2 regions of the Streptomyces sp. NPDC058401 genome follow, and region 1 is predicted to be linked to the other one. Evidence: riboswitches for the same ligand, from Rfam matches in the RefSeq annotation. Region 1 holds a riboswitch; the other holds the start of a gene.

Evidence for each region. Region 1 has a riboswitch for cyclic di-AMP ahead of ACFWNV_RS00340 (M23 family metallopeptidase). Riboswitches for the same ligand answer to the same signal wherever they lie in the genome.
Region 2: another riboswitch for cyclic di-AMP. It lies ahead of ACFWNV_RS17730 (transglycosylase family protein); the one in region 1 lies ahead of ACFWNV_RS00340 (M23 family metallopeptidase).

What each region holds. Positions count from the first base shown of each region.
Region 1 is NZ_JBHXKA010000001.1:95,582-103,358, reverse strand. Features, by position in the region: gene ACFWNV_RS00355 (GNAT family N-acetyltransferase) at 1-2,440, opposite strand, end outside; gene ACFWNV_RS00350 (HPr family phosphocarrier protein) at 2,625-2,906, shown strand; gene ACFWNV_RS00345 (GntR family transcriptional regulator) at 3,168-3,833, opposite strand; gene ACFWNV_RS00340 (M23 family metallopeptidase) at 4,018-4,824, opposite strand; cyclic di-AMP (ydaO/yuaA leader) riboswitch at 4,837-4,996, opposite strand; gene ACFWNV_RS00335 (M16 family metallopeptidase) at 5,234-6,601, opposite strand; gene ACFWNV_RS00330 (M16 family metallopeptidase) at 6,646-7,777, opposite strand, start outside.
Region 2 is NZ_JBHXKA010000042.1:4,285-12,061, reverse strand. Features, by position in the region: gene ACFWNV_RS17740 (cytochrome P450) at 1-1,288, shown strand, start outside; gene ACFWNV_RS17735 (transglycosylase family protein) at 1,432-2,583, shown strand; cyclic di-AMP (ydaO/yuaA leader) riboswitch at 2,860-3,031, shown strand; gene ACFWNV_RS17730 (transglycosylase family protein) at 3,034-3,741, shown strand; gene eno (phosphopyruvate hydratase) at 4,068-5,348, shown strand; gene ACFWNV_RS17720 (septum formation initiator family protein) at 5,448-5,936, shown strand; gene ACFWNV_RS17715 (DUF501 domain-containing protein) at 5,977-6,534, shown strand; gene ACFWNV_RS17710 (exopolyphosphatase) at 6,531-7,472, shown strand; gene ACFWNV_RS17705 (MerR family transcriptional regulator) at 7,544-7,777, opposite strand, start outside.

The DNA.
Region 1 (7,777 bases):
GCTCGGCCTCGGTGGTGAGGTCGAGGCGGACTCCGCCGAGGTCGGCGCGGTGGCGCAGGTGCGGGGCGGTGGTCTTCAGTGCGACGGGGTAGCCGAGGACCTGGGCGGCCCGGACCGCGGCGTCGGGGCTCGGGGCCGGGAGCGTGGAGAGCACCCGGATCCCGTAGCGGGCGAGCAGCTCGCGGGCATCGGGGTCGTCCAGGGTGGCCACCTGCTCCTCCCCCACCCCGGCCAGCAGGCGGGAGAGCTGCCCGGCGGCGCCGCTCTCGTCGATGTCCTCGAACTCGGGCACCTGCCCGACCTCGGCGATGCCCCGGCGCCACTGCCCGTAGCGGACGGCTTCGGCGACGGCCTTGACGGCCCGCTCGGCGGCGGGGTAGCTGGGGATCCGGGCGGTTCCGGGAGCGGGCACGGCCGTGTTCCCCGCAGCGTCGGACGCCGGCTCCGGCCGGAAGGGCGCGGCCGGGGCCGCGGGCGCGGTGACGGGCACGGAGGCGGGCGGGGCGTCGGCGCCGCGCCCGGCATCGGCCCCGGCCAGGGCCGCCAGGGCCGTCGCGGGCGTCGGCAGCGTCGCGGGCAGGGCGTTCGCGAACTGCGTCGCGGCGGTCGGCGCCGTGGCCGCCGAGAGCGCCTCCGCGAGGGCTCCCAGTTCCACGTGGACCACGGCGACCGGCTTGCCGGGGTGCGCGGCGGCGGCCGCCCGCAGGGCCTCGGCCAGATCGTCGGCGAGCGCGTGCTCGCTCACCCAGGGGATCGCGGTGACGACGACGGCGTCGGTGTCCGGCGAGGCCAGCGCGGCGCAGACGGCCGTACGGAAGTCCTCCGGCGAGGCGGCCGTGGTCAGGTCGAGCGGCGGCAGCGGCCGCAGCCCTTCCGTCAGGCAGGCGTCGTAGGTGAGCACGCCGAGCGATTCGGAGTTGCCGAGGATGGCCACCCGCGGCCCGGCCGGTACGGGCTGCGAGGCCAGCAGCAGGCCCACGTCCACCAGCTCGGTCACCGTGTCGACCCGGATGACGCCCGCCTGCCGCAGCAGCTCCGAGACGGTCGCCTCGGGCAGCCGGGTGCCGGGGACCACGTGTCCGGCGGGGGTGTGCCGGCCGCCCCTGGCGACGACCACCGGCTTGACGGCCGCGGTGCGCCGGGCGAGCCGGGTGAACTTCCTCGGGTTGCCCAGGGTCTCCAGGTACATGAGTGCGACGTCGGTGGCCTCGTCGTCGTACCAGTACTGGAGGATGTCGTTGCCGGAGACGTCGGCCCGGTTCCCGGCGGAGACGAAGGAGGACAGTCCCTCCCCGCGCCGCAGCAGCCCGGAGAGCAGTGCGATGCCGATCGCCCCGGACTGGGTGAAGAGGCCTACCCGTCCCCGCGCGGGGGCCGGAGCGGGGGCCAGGGAGGCGTTCAGCTCCACCTCGGGGGCCGTGTTGATCACCCCGAAGGCGTTCGGTCCGATCAGCCGCATCCCGTAGGAGCGCACCTGCCGCACCAGTTCGCGCTGGCGGGCCATGCCCTCGGCCCCGCTCTCCCCGTATCCGGCGGACAGGACGACCAGGCCCTGCACCCCGTGTTCTCCGCAGGCCGCGACCGCGTCCGGGACCCGGTCCGCCGGGACCGCGATGACGGCGAGGTCGACCGGGGCGCCGACGGCGCCGAGCGTGGGGTAGGCCCGTACGCCGTCGAGCAGATCGCGGGTGACCGCCTCGTTGACGGCGTAGAGGTGGCCGTGGAAGCCGCTGTCGCGCAGGTTGCGCAGGGCCGCCGCACCCACGCCCGCGAGGGAGCGGCTGACTCCGATCACCGCCACCGATCCGGGGGACAGCAGCCGCTGGACGGAGCGGGCCTCGGCGCGCTGCTCGCGGGCGCGCTGGACGGCGAGGGACTCGGCGGTCGGTTCGAGGTCGAGGGTGAGGTGGACGGAGCCGTCTTCGAAGCTGCGCTTCTGCTGGTAGCCGGCGTCGGTGAACACCTTGATCATCTTGCCGTTGGCGGGCAGCACCTCGGCCGCGAAGCGGCGGATCCCGCGTTCGCGGGCGACCGCGCCGATGTGTTCGAGCAGGGCGGAGGCGACTCCGCGCCCCTGGTGGGCGTCCTGGACGAGGAAGGCGACCTCGGCCTCGTCGGAGGGTCCGGTGGCCGAGCGGCCGTCGGCGTCGATCCGGTCGTAGCGGACGGTGGCGATGAACTCGCCGCCGATCGTCGCGGCGAGGCCGACCCGGTCCACGTAGTCGTGGTGCGTGAAGCGGTGCACGTCGCGGTCGGAGAGCCGGGGGTAGGGGGCGAAGAACCGGTAGTACTTGGACTCGTCCGAGACCTGCTCGTAGAAGCTGACCAGCCGGCCCGCGTCTTCGGTGGTGATGGGCCGGATCCGGGCGGTCCCGCCGTCCCGAAGGACGACGTCGGCTTCCCAGTGGTCCGGGTACGAGGGGTCGGACTCGGTCGTCATGGGGTCACCTTAAGGCGCGAACGCGTCGAGTGGCCTGGGCGCGGCGCATCGGGCAAGCTGACTCGAATCAGGGCAAGCTGGGGTAGGTCGAACGGCGGGAAAGTCGGGCCGAAGGTCGGTTCGACCATTCCGGACGTCGTGAGAGACTGGTCTAGACAACCGTAAGAACCTGAAGGGCATCACCATGGCAGAGCGCCGCGTCAACGTCGGCTGGGCCGAGGGCCTGCACGCTCGTCCCGCCTCGATCTTCGTCCGCGCGACGACCGCTTCCGGCGTCCCGGTGACCATCGCGAAGGCCGGCGGCGACCCCGTCAACGCCGCCTCCATGCTGGCGGTTCTGGGCCTGGGCGCCCAGGGCGGCGAGGAGATCGTCCTCTCGTCCGACGCCGATGGCGCCGAGGCCGCACTGGACCGCCTCGCGAAGCTGGTCGCCGAGGGCCTCGAGGAGCTCCCCGAGACCGTCTGACCCCTTCGGGTTCGACCCGCAGGACTCGCAGGATCCGCAGGACTTGCACGGCGAAGCCGTTGCCCCCGACCACCACGACGGTCGAGGGCAACGGCTTCGCTGCTTTCGGGGCCCCGGCCGGGGCCGGACGGAATACCCGCATCCATTCCTGCGCACTCCATTCCGGCGGCAGGAATTCCGGCCATAAAAGCCGTACGGGACACCCGGGCGCGCGGGCCCGATTACCCGGCCCGGATATCCCCCCTTTGTATACGCCGTTTGTTAATGCGGAACGCTTGCCGTGTTTACGGCAGGTTGCAAAGTCCTCACGCGCAGCCGGTGCGCCCCCGCCGCCCGGTCCACGTGCACCGCGGTCAGCGCCCGGGCCCGCTCGGCGTCGCCCCGGGCCACCGCGTCCACGATCGCGCCGTGCTCCGCCCAGGACTCCACGGGCCGCACCGGGGCCTCCACCACGTACATCCAGGCCACCTTGTGACGCATCTGGGTGAGCAGTGCGATGAGCCCGGGGCTGCCAGAGGCCTGGGAGAGCGTCTCGTGGAACCAGCCGCCCAGGGAGCGCAGATCCTCCCCCTGCCCCCTCCTGGCCCGCTCCTGCCCCAGCCTGACCAGGCCGCGCAGCACCTTCAGGTGGGCCTCGCTGCGCCGCCGGGCCGCCCGGGCGGCCGCGAGGGGCTCCAGGAGCATCCGCAGCTCCAGGAGGTCGGCCGCCTCCTGCGCGGTCGGCTCGGCCACGCAGGCGCCCGCGTGCCGGCGGGTGGTCACGAACCCCTCGGACTCCAGCGTGCGCAGCGCCTCGCGCACGGGGACGCGCGAGACCCCGTACCGGCGGGCCAGCACTTCCTCGGTCAGCCGGGCGCCGGGCCCGAACACCCCGGAGACGATGTCGTCGCGGATCGCTGTGCATACCGTGTGCGCGGGAATACGCAAGACCGGACCTCCGCCTTTTTCGTATGGCTGTGCGCGTTGCGACTCTATTGCAACACACGATAATTTCCGAGGACGGCCTGAAATACGAAACATTCACACAACGCGGGGCACGGAGCACGACAAAAGCCCCGGCTCTCAGAGAGCCGGGGCCTTCGCGGAAGACGTGTGGTGCGTGGCGAGCGGGTCAGACGCTGACGCCGTGCGAGCGCAGGTACGTGAGCGGGTTGATGTCCGAACCGTAGTCGGCGCCGGTGCGGGCCTCGAAGTGCAGGTGCGGACCGCTGGAGTTGCCGGTGGAGCCCGACAGGCCGATCTGCTGGCCCGGGGTGACCTGCTGGCCGACGGAGACGTTCAGCGAGGACATGTGCCCGTACTGGGTGTACGTGCCGTCGGCGTGCTTGATGACGACGTTGTTGCCGTACGCGCCGCCCCAGCCCGCCTCGACCACGGTACCCAGGCCGACCGCGTGCACGGAGGTGCCGGAGGAGGCGTGGAAGTCGATGCCGGTGTGGCTGCCGGAGGACCACATGCCGCCGCCCGCGTGGTACTGCGTGCTGACGTAGGAGCCGTCGATCGGCGAGACGAAGGTGTTGAGGCGCTTGCGCTCCTCTTCGCGGGCGGCGCGCTCGGCGGCCTCGCGCTCGGCCTTCGCCTGGGCTTCGGCCTTCGCCTTGGCCTCGGCGGCGCGCTGCTTGGCGTCGGCCTCGGCCTGCGCCTTGGCGGCGGCGGCCTCGGCGGCCCGCTGCTGGGACTGGGCCTGGGCCTCGACGTCACCGGCGAGCTCGTCGGCCACCACGATGGTGTTGAGGGTGCCGGTGTCCTCGATGGAGGGCGAGTGGTCCGCGGCGAACGCGGGACCGGCGAGGGAGCCGACGACACCAGTGGTGGCGAGGGCGGCTATGCCGGCGTAGCCGGCGGTCCTGCGGCTGAGACGGCTCGAACCACGGTGCTTGCCGGAACCGGAACCGGCTGCACGACTGCCAAACGCCATGAAGAGGTTGATCCTTTCCTTCCCTCTCGCCTACCGGGTTAGCTGACGGGTTCGGAGCAGGAAGGTCTCCTACGGGCCCCCTCTTGCGAGGCGGTCCGATTCACCCCAGGGACACAAGTGGGTCCCCGGCTCCCCAGGCTCGCGCCTGACGGGGACTCGGCGATCGCTGTCCGGTGCCGCGGGTGCGGCGGTTACAACTGACGAACAGCACGGCCGACGCTAGGCGGATCATCAGTCAATCGCCAAACAGACGCGCCCTTTTGTTGCGTACGCCACACCGCATACAAGCAACCACACCACTAAAGGGAAAATAAGGACAAAAGGGGCCCCGGCGGACAAGCCGCCGGAGCCCCTTGAGCGGCGGGCCAGTTGACGGCCCGCCGGACATCAGCCGGAGATCAACTGACGATCAGTTGGTGACCACGGTCACTTCGCCGATGCCGAGCGCCCGTACGGGCTCCTCGATCTGCGAGGCGTCGCCCACCAGGACCGTGACCAGACGGTCCACCGGGAAGGCGCTCACGACCGCCGAAGTGGCCTCCACCGTGCCGGTTTCGGCGAGCCGCGCGTACAACTGCGCCTGGTAGTCGTCCGGCAGCTCCTGCTCGACCTGGTCGGCGAGCGTGCCCGCCACGGAGGCCGCCGTCTCGAACTTCAGCGGGGCCACCCCCACCAAGTTCTGCACGGCCACGTCCCGTTCGGCGTCGGTCAGACCGCCCTCCGCGAGGGTGCGCAGCACCGTCCAGAGGTCGTCCAGGGCCGGGCCGGTGTTCGGGGTGTCCACCGAGCCGCTGATGGCGAGCATCGAGGCGCCCTTGCCGTCGGCGGTGGAGCGCAGCACCTGGCCGAAGGCGCGCACGCCGTACGTGTACCCCTTCTCCTCGCGCAGCACCTTGTCCAGCCGGGAGGTGAGCGTGCCGCCCAGGCAGTACGTGCCGAGCACCTGGGGCGCCCAGACCCGGTCGTGCCGGTCGGCCCCGATGCGGCCGATCAGCAGCTGCGTCTGGACCGCGCCGGGGCGGTCCACGATGACCACGCGGCCCGTGTCGTCGGCGGTGATCGGCGCAACCGCGCGCGGGGCGGTGGTGTCACCGGTCCACGCGCCCAGGGTGTCGGCCAGGACGGCGTCCAGGTCGATGCCGGTCAGGTCGCCCACGACCACCGCGGTGGCGGTCGCGGGGCGCACGTGGGCCTCGTAGAAGGCGCGTACGGCCGCGGAGTCGATGCGGGCGACCGTCTCCTCGGTGCCCTGGCGCGGGCGCGACATCCGCAGCGACGCCGGGAAGAGCTCCTTCGAGAGCTGCTTCGCGGCGCGGCGCTGCGGGTTGGCGCTCTCGTGCGGGATCTCGTCGAGCCGGTTGCGCACCAGGCGGTCGACCTCGGCGTCGGCGAAGGCCGGCGCGCGCAGGGCCTCGGCGACCAGCCCCAGCGCCTTGTGCAGGCGGGAGGCCGGAACCTCCAGGGAGACCCGCAGGCCCGGGTGGTCGGCGTGCGCGTCGAGGGTGGCGCCGCAGCGCTCCAGCTCGGCGGCGAACTCCTCGGCGGAACGCTTGTCGGTGCCCTCGGACAGGGCGCGCACCATGATCGTGGCCACCCCGTCGAGGCCCTCGGGCTCCGCGTCGAGCGGGGCGGCGAGGTTGATCTCGACCGCGACCACCTGCTGGCCCGGACGCTGGCAGCGCAGCAGGGTCAGGCCGTTGGCCAGGACCCCGCGCTCGGGGGCCGGGAAGGCCCACGGCTGCGGTTCGCCGGCCTCGGGGCGCGGGTGGAAGGTCATCGTGACGGCTGCGGTGTCGGCTGCGGTGTCGGCTGCGGTGTCGCTCACTGCTCCGCCCCCTCGTTCTGGTCGCTCGCGTCGGTCTCTTCGATGTCATCCGCGGCGATCGGCTCGTAGACGAGCACCGCACGGTTGTCCGGGCGCAGTCGGGCCGCGGCCACGGCCTGCACCTCCTCGGCGGTGATGTCGAGGACGCGCTGGACGGCGGTCAGCGCGAGCTGCGGGTCGCCGAACAGCACCGCGAAGCGGCACAGTTCGTCGGCGCGGCCGGCCACCGTGCTCAGCCGGTCCAGCCACTCTCGCTCCAGCTGGGCCTGCGCGCGCTCCATCTCCTCGGCCGTCGGGCCCTCGGCGGCGAACCGCGCGAGCTCCTCGTCGACGGCCGCCTCGATGGCGGGCACCTCGACCCCGCTGGAGGTCTTGACGTCCAGCCAGCCCAGCGAGGGCGCGCCGGCGAGGCGCAGCATGCCGAAACCGGCCGCGACGGCGCTCTGGTCGCGGCGCACCAGGCGGTTGTGGAGCCGGGAGGACTCGCCGCTGCCCAGGACGGTCAGCGCCACGTCGGCGGCGTCGCACTCGCGGGTGCCGTCGTGCGGGAGCCGGTAGGCCGCCATCAGCGCACGGGCCGGTACCTCCTCGACGATCTCCTCGCGCAGCTGCCCGCCCATGATCTCGGGCAGCGAGCCGTCGCGCGGCGGCTGCTTGCCGTCGTGCCCGGGGATCGTGCCGAAGTACTTCTCGACCCAGGCGAGCGTCTTCTCGGGGTCGATGTCGCCGACGACCGAGAGCACCGCGTTGTTGGGCGCGTAGTACGTACGGAAGAACGCGCGCGCGTCCTCCAGGGACGCGGCGTCCAGATCGGCCATGGAGCCGATCGGGGTGTGGTGGTACGGGTGGCCCTCCGGGTAGGCCAGGGCCGTCAGCTTCTCGAAGGCCGTGCCGTACGGGACGTTGTCGTACCGCTGGCGGCGCTCGTTCTTGACGACGTCGCGCTGGTTCTCCATGGACTCGTCGTCCAGGGCGGCCAGCAGCGAGCCCATCCGGTCCGCCTCCAGCCACAGCGCGAGCTCCAGCTGGTGGGTCGGCATCGTCTCGAAGTAGTTGGTCCGCTCGAAGCTGGTGGTTCCGTTGAGGGAACCGCCGGCTCCCTGGACCAGTTCGAAGTGGCCGTTGCCG
Region 2 (7,777 bases), on a different contig from region 1:
AGCCGCCGCCGGAGCCGCCGCCGGATCCACCCCGCCCACCCCGCCCACCCCGCCGACCCTGTTCGACTGGGAGTTCGCGACCGACCCGTACCCGGCGTACGCCTGGCTCCGCGAGCACGCGCCCGTGCACCGCACCACGCTCCCCAGCGGGGTCGAGGCCTGGCTCGTCACCCGGTACGCCGACGCCCGCCAGGCCCTCGCCGACCAGCGGCTCAGCAAGAACCCGGCCCATCACGCGGGCTCCGCGCACGCCAAGGGCCGCACCGGGATCCCGGGGGAGCGCAAGGCGGAGCTGATGACGCACCTCCTCAACATCGACCCGCCGGACCACACCCGGCTGCGCCGGCTGGTGTCGAAGGCGTTCACCCCGCGCAGGGTCGCCGAGTTCACCGCGAGGGTGCAGGAACTGACCGACCACCTCATCGACCAGTTCTGTGAGAAGGGGGAGGCCGACCTCATCCACGAGTTCGCCTTCCCGCTCCCCATCTACGCCATCTGCGAGATGCTCGGTGTACCGCGAGAGGACCAGGACGACTTCCGCGACTGGGCGGGCATGATGATCCGGCACGGCGGCGGCCCGCGCGGCGGGGTGGCCCGGTCCGTGAAGCAGATGCGCACCTATCTCGGGGAGCTCATCCACCGCAAGCGCGACGACCTCGGCGACGACCTGATCTCCGATCTGATCCGGGCCAGCGACCACGGGGACCACCTGACGGAGGCCGAGGCCACCGCGATGGCCTTCATCCTCTTGTTCGCGGGGTTCGAGACCACGGTCAACCTCATCGGCAACGGGGTCCACTCCCTCTTCATGAACCCGGAGCAGCGCGCACTCCTCCAGAGCTCCCTGGCGGCCGGGGAGAGCGGGCTGCTGGCCACCGGCGTGGAGGAGCTGCTGCGCTACGACGGACCCGTGGAGCTGGCCACCTGGCGGTTCGCCACCGAGGCCTTCGAGCTCGGCGGCCAGGACATCGCGGCCGGAGACCCGGTGCTGGTGGTCCTGGCGGCCGCCGACCGGGACCCCGAACGGTTCGCCGACCCGGACACCCTGGACCTCTCCCGGACCGACAACCAGCACCTCGGATACGGGCACGGCATCCACTACTGCCTGGGCGCCCCGCTCGCCCGGCTCGAAGGGCAGACCGCGCTCGCGACCCTGCTGACGCGGCTGCCCGATCTGGAACTGGCCGTGGCTCCCGAGGAGCTGCGCTGGCGCGGCGGGCTCATCATGCGGGGGCTGCGGACGCTCCCGGTCCGCTTCACCGCCGAATCCACCGCCCAAACCACCTGAAACCGGCCTGACCGGAAGTCAGTTGACAGCCCAAACTTGTGACAGGCGTTCGAAGGCCGCTAGGTTCTGCCGTTACCCCGCCGTTATGCGAAAGGTGCAGCCTCATGCGTTCCGGGAACGGCCGCCACAGACGCCCCCGACAAGTGCCCGCACTTGTCGTCACCGCCGGAGTCACCGGCACCGCCCTCGCCCTGCCGCTGCTCGCGGCCACGGGCGCGAGCGCCGCGGAGACCTCCACATGGGACAAGGTCGCCGAGTGCGAGAGCGGTGGCACGTGGAGTGCCAACTTCGGGGGCGGCACCTACGGCGGGCTGCAGTTCAGCCAGGAGCAGTGGAAGAACGCCGGCGGGCTCGACTTCGCCGAGCGCGCCGACCTCGCCAGCCGCTCCCAGCAGATCGCCGTGGCCGAACGGGTCCTGGCCTCGCAGGGCCCCCAGGCGTGGCCGCTGTGCGGAGTGCCGGCCGGGCTGACGCAGGACGCGCCCGCCGCCGTGGTGGACCCGGGCCTGCCCGGGGGCTCCGGATCCGCCGCCCCCGCCGCCCCGTCCCGCCCGGACGACTCCGTGCCCCACACCGGCTCGGGCAAGCCCTCCACGGACTTCGGGGCCCCGACGCCCACGAGCCCGGCCGCGCCGGAGCCTTCGGGCTCGCCGCTGCCCGACTATCCCGTCGGCGTGCCCGGCGACCTCCCCGTCATGCCCGCGCCGGACCTCCAGGCGCCGCCTCCCGGCCTCCCGGGCGACCCGACGGCTCCCACGAGCCCGACGGACCCCACCGCCCCGACGGACCCCACGACTCCGGCGCCGCCGTCCGTGGATCCGACCGCGCCGGTGGACCCGACCGCTCCGGTGAGCCCGGTGGACCCGACGGTGCCGGTGAGCCCGGTGGACCCGACGGCTCCCGTCGGCCCGTCAGACCCGGCGAACCCGACGGCCCCGGCCGACCAGGGGAACTCGGCGAACCCGACAAATCCGGTCAACCCGGTTGATCCCACGGCCCCGACGGCTCCGGCCGCACCCGGCGACGCGGCCGCCCCGAGCACCCCGGCGGCCCCCGGCGCGACCGAGGGCGGCGGCAAGCACCGCGGCCAGGCCGCGGTCGAGACGCAGGCCGCGCCTGACGCCGCGTCGGACCCTTCGTACACCGTGAAGGAGGGCGACAACCTCGTCGCCATCGCGGACGCCAACGGAGTGAAGGGCGGCTGGAAGGGGCTGTACGAGGCCAACGAGCAGGTCATCGGCGGCGATGCGGACCTGATCAAGCCCGGTCAGAACCTGGATCTAACGCACCAATAGGGGCACTTAAAGCGTCCGGAACCAGCTGATTGTCCGTTTTCTGTAAGTGAGACATGTGTCTCTTCAGGTCAACTGGCGTGTCCGGCCCGGAGGGTTCCGCAAACCCCGCCCTCACCTGCGCAAACACCCTTCCGGGGAGTGCAAGTAGGCACCGTTTCCCCCCGATGTTCCTCGTTGAACATCGGGGGGAGACCTGTCTACCTTCTGAATCGCTCGCCACCGCGGGCTCCTTCGACCGCATCGCCGAATCCTGCCGGCGGACGGAGGGAACACTCGTCGCGTAAAGCGCCGAAGGCAGGAGCGGGGGAACCAAGGTAGGCGCCGGAACCGGCCGTTGAGAGACGGTCACGGAACCGGCTAGGGGTTAAGTCGAGCGCTAGGTCGCTCGGCCGGGCACTCACTCGCCCGAACCCGACAGCTCACCTCGTAGGCGTCGGTGAGGAGAACTCCATGCTGCTTTCGGGCAAGGGCAAGCACCGTCGCGGCTCCAAGGCCGTCCGCATCGTCACGCTGGCCGGCGTCGCCGGTGTCGCCGTGGCCGCTCCGCTGATGGCCGCGGGCACCGCTTCCGCCGCGACCGCCGGCGAATGGGACCGGGTCGCCGCGTGCGAGTCCGGCGGCAACTGGTCCATCAACACGGGCAACGGCTACTACGGCGGCCTGCAGTTCTCGTCCTCCACGTGGGCCGCGTACGGCGGCAAGTCGTACGCCGCGCAGGCCAACCAGGCCTCCAAGTCGCAGCAGATAGCCATCGCCGAGAAGGTCCTCAAGGGCCAGGGCAAGGGCGCCTGGCCGTCCTGTGGCGTGGGCCTGTCGAACTCCTCCTACACCGGCGGCTCCGCGGAGACCCCCGCCAAGCCGAAGGCCCAGCCGAAGCCGGCGCCGAAGGTGGAGAAGAAGGCCGAGCCGAAGAAGGAGACCAAGCGCGCCGAGGCTCCGACGACCCGCTCCGAGCGTCCGGCCGCCGCGGCCGCGCCGAAGACCGAGGCCCCCAAGACGGGCAACGGCTCCTACGAGGTCAAGTCCGGCGACACGCTGGGTGCGATCGCCGACGCGAACAAGGTGTCCGGCGGCTGGGAGAAGCTCTACGAGCTGAACAAGGACATCGTCTCGGACGCCGACCTGATCTACCCGGGTCAGAAGCTGAACCTCAGCTGAAACGTGTGAGAACGGGCGTGGCCGCTTTCGCGACACGCAGTAGTTCCGCACGGAGCTCCACCACGTAATTCCACCGCCCGGCGCGCAACCCCCTTCGCGCCGGGCGGTGCTGTGTGCACGCGCCTCCGGCCTGACGGAGCCTCCGGTCTATCGATGATCAAGGGCCCTATGTCCCGTAAGAGGGGCATTCAGGCCCTTTTTCGTCCCAGGACCCGGGCGGTCGGCTGGCCGAGTGCCCGGAGCCGGTTAGGCTCTAAGCGGCAAGGCCATCCCACGGCCTGACATGCCACCGCACACCCAGCGTCACATCCCAGAAGGAGATGCTCGTGCCGTCCATCGACGTCGTCGTAGCCCGGGAAATCCTGGACTCCCGAGGCAACCCCACGGTCGAGGTCGAGGTGGGCCTCGACGATGGCAGCACCGGCCGTGCTGCAGTCCCGTCCGGCGCCTCCACCGGAGCGTTCGAAGCCGTAGAGCTCCGCGACGGTGACCCCAACCGCTACATGGGCAAGGGCGTCGAGAAGGCGGTCCTCGCCGTCATCGAGCAGCTCGGCCCGGAGCTCGTCGGCTACGACGCCACCGAGCAGCGCCTGATCGACCAGGCGATGATCGACCTGGACGCCACCGAGAACAAGGGCTCCCTCGGCGCCAACGCCATCCTCGGTGTCTCCCTCGCCGTCGCGCACGCCGCGGCCGAGGCCTCCGACCTCCCGCTCTTCCGCTACCTCGGCGGCCCGAACGCGCACCTGCTGCCCGTTCCGATGATGAACATCCTGAACGGTGGGTCGCACGCCGACTCCAACGTCGACATCCAGGAGTTCATGATCGCCCCGATCGGCGCGGAGTCCTTCTCCGAGGCGCTGCGCTGGGGTGCCGAGGTCTACCACACCCTCAAGAAGGTCCTGCACACCAAGGGCCTCTCCACCGGTCTGGGCGACGAGGGCGGCTTCGCGCCGAACCTCGAGTCGAACCGTGCCGCGCTGGACCTCATCGTCGAGGCCATCAAGCAGGCCGGCTACGTCCCGGGCACGCAGATCGCGCTCGCGCTCGACGTCGCCGCGTCCGAGTTCTACAAGGACGGCAACTACGAGTTCGAGGGCAAGTCCCGCTCGGCCGCCGAGATGACCGACTACTACGCCGAGCTCGTCGAGGCGTACCCGCTGGTCTCCATCGAGGACCCGCTGTTCGAGGACGACTGGGACGGCTGGAAGACCCTCACCGACCGCCTGGGCTCCAAGGTCCAGATCGTCGGCGACGACCTCTTCGTCACCAACCCGGAGCGTCTCGCCCGCGGCATCGAAGAGGGCTCGGCGAACGCCCTGCTCGTCAAGGTGAACCAGATCGGTTCGCTGACCGAGACCCTGGACGCCGTCGAGATGGCCCAGCGCAACGGCTTCAAGTGCATGATGTCGCACCGCTCCGGTGAGACCGAGGACGTCACCATCGCCGACCTCGCGGTCGCCGTGAACTGCGGTCAGATCAAGACCGGCGCCCCGGCCCGCTCGGACCGTGTCGCCAAGTACAACCAGCTGCTGCGCATCGAGGAGATCCTCGACGACGCCGCGGTGTACGCGGGCCGCTCCGCGTTCCCGCGCTTCAAGGGCTGATCAGTCCTTTAGGGCGCAAGCCTCCCTACGTCCCCGCACTCGGTCCCGTACCGTGTGCGGGGACGTAGTGCGTCGTGCGCATATAGGGGAGGCGGATCAATGGCCGGGAACCGGGACCGGTTCGCCACGTTCTCGACCGCGACCAGGCTCAAGCAGCTCGGTGAGCGGACCGCGGCGCACGTGTACCGCTCGCAGTCCCGCCGGCAGGTCCGCCGCAGCCGGCTCACCGGCCGGGCCGCGCTGCTCGTGCTCGTCCTCTGTACCCTGGTCGTCGCCCTCGCGTATCCGATGCGCCAGTACGTGTCCCAGCGCTCGGAGATCGCGAAGCAGCAGAAGGACGCCGTCTCCGCGCGGGACCGGCTGGAACGGCTGCGCGACGAGAAGGCCCGCTGGCAGGACAACGCGTACGCCGAGCAGCAGGCGCGCAAGCACCTGCACTTCGTCCGGCCGGGGGAGATCAGCTACATCATGACCGACCCCGGAGCCGCCGCGGGCGAGCAGCGCCGCAGCGGACAGGCCGCCACCGACCGGCCCTGGTACTCCAACGTCTGGGACGGCGTCGACAAGGCCGACCGCCCGGGCGACTGAGTCCCACCCATCCACGAGAACGAAAAGACTTCCTCCAGGCATGCAGACGCCCCCGCCCCAGACCGACCGGACCGAGCCGACCGCCGCCGACATCGAGGCGTTCGAACAGCAGCTCGGCCGCCCCCCGCGCGGGCTCCGCGCCATCGCGCACCGCTGCCCCTGCGGGCAGCCGGACGTGGTGGAGACCGCCCCGCGGCTCCCCGACGGCACCCCCTTCCCGACGTTGTACTACCTGACCTGCCCGCGCGCCGCCGGTGCGATCGGCACGCTGGAAGCCAACGGCGTGATGAAGGAGATGCAGGCCCGCCTCGCCGTGGACCCGGAGCTGGCCGACGCCTACCGGGCCGCGCACGAGGACTACATCACCCGCCGCGACGCCATCGAGGTGCTCCAGGGCTTCCCGAGCGCCGGCGGCATGCCGGACCGGGTCAAGTGCCTGCACGTGCTGGTCGGCCACTCCCTGGCCGCGGGCCCGGGCGTGAACCCGTTCGGCGACGAGGCCCTGGCGATGCTCCCCGAGTGGTGGGCCAAGGGCGCCTGCGTCACCCCGTGCGGCGAGAAGAAGGCCGACGAGAACACGGCGGAGGCGGGCGCGTGACCCGCGTCGCGGCCGTCGACTGCGGTACGAACTCCATCCGGCTCCTCGTCGCGGACCTCGACCCCGCCACCGGCGAGCTGATCGAGCTGGACCGCCGGATGATCGTCGTCCGGCTCGGCCAGGGCGTAGACAAGACCGGCCGGCTGGCCCCGGAGGCGCTGGAGCGCACCTTTACGGCCTGCCGCGAGTACGCCGCGGTGATCAAGGAGCTGGGCGCCGAGCGCGTGCGCTTCGTGGCGACCTCGGCCTCCCGGGACGCCGAGAACCGGGACGAGTTCGTCCGGGGCGTCCTGGACATCCTGGGTGTCGAGCCCGAGGTGATCAGCGGCGACCAGGAGGCCGAGTTCTCCTTCACCGGCGCCACCGGCGAGCTGACCGGCCGCACCGACCTGGAGCGGCCCTTCCTGGTGGTGGACATCGGCGGCGGCTCCACGGAGTTCGTGGTCGGCGCCGAGCAGGTCCGGGCGGCCCGCTCCGTCGACGTGGGCTGCGTCCGGATGACCGAGCGCCACCTGACGGTGGACGGGGCCGTCACCGACCCGCCGACCGGGGAGCAGATCGCCGCGATACGGGCCGACATCGAGGCCGGGCTGGACCTGGCCTCCGAGACGGTTCCGCTGGCCGAGGCGCGCACCCTGGTGGGCCTGGCCGGCTCGGTGACCACGGTCGCCGCGATCGCCCTGGGCCTGGAGGCGTACGACTCGGCACGGATCCACCACTCCCGGATCCCCTACGAGACGGTCCGCGAGGTCAGCGAGCGGATGCTGACCCTGACGCACGCCGAGCGCGCGGCCATCCCGGTGATGCACCCGGGCCGGGTCGACGTGATCGGCGCGGGCGCCCTGGTCCTGCTGACGATCATGGAGCGCGTAGGCGCCTCCGAGGTCCTGGTCTCGGAACACGACATCCTCGACGGAATCGCCTGGTCCATCGCCTGACGCCCGATACGAACGCACACCACGGTGCCCCCGGCGGATCCCGCCGGGGGCACCGTGGTGTGTCCGGACGCCTACCCGTCCAGGCGGACCGGCATCAGGAGCGAGAACGATTCCTCGTCGTCGGGGCGGCGGATCGCCACGGGGGCCTTCGGGGCGCCGAGCTCCAGGATCAGCCGGTCCCGGGCTCCGGCCGTGAGGGCGTCCAGCAGGAACGTGCGGTTCAGGCCGACGTCGGCCGGGTCGTCATCGCCGTCGGCGCCGAGGGAGATGCCGCCCTCGGGGGTCACCCTGAGAACGCTGACGTC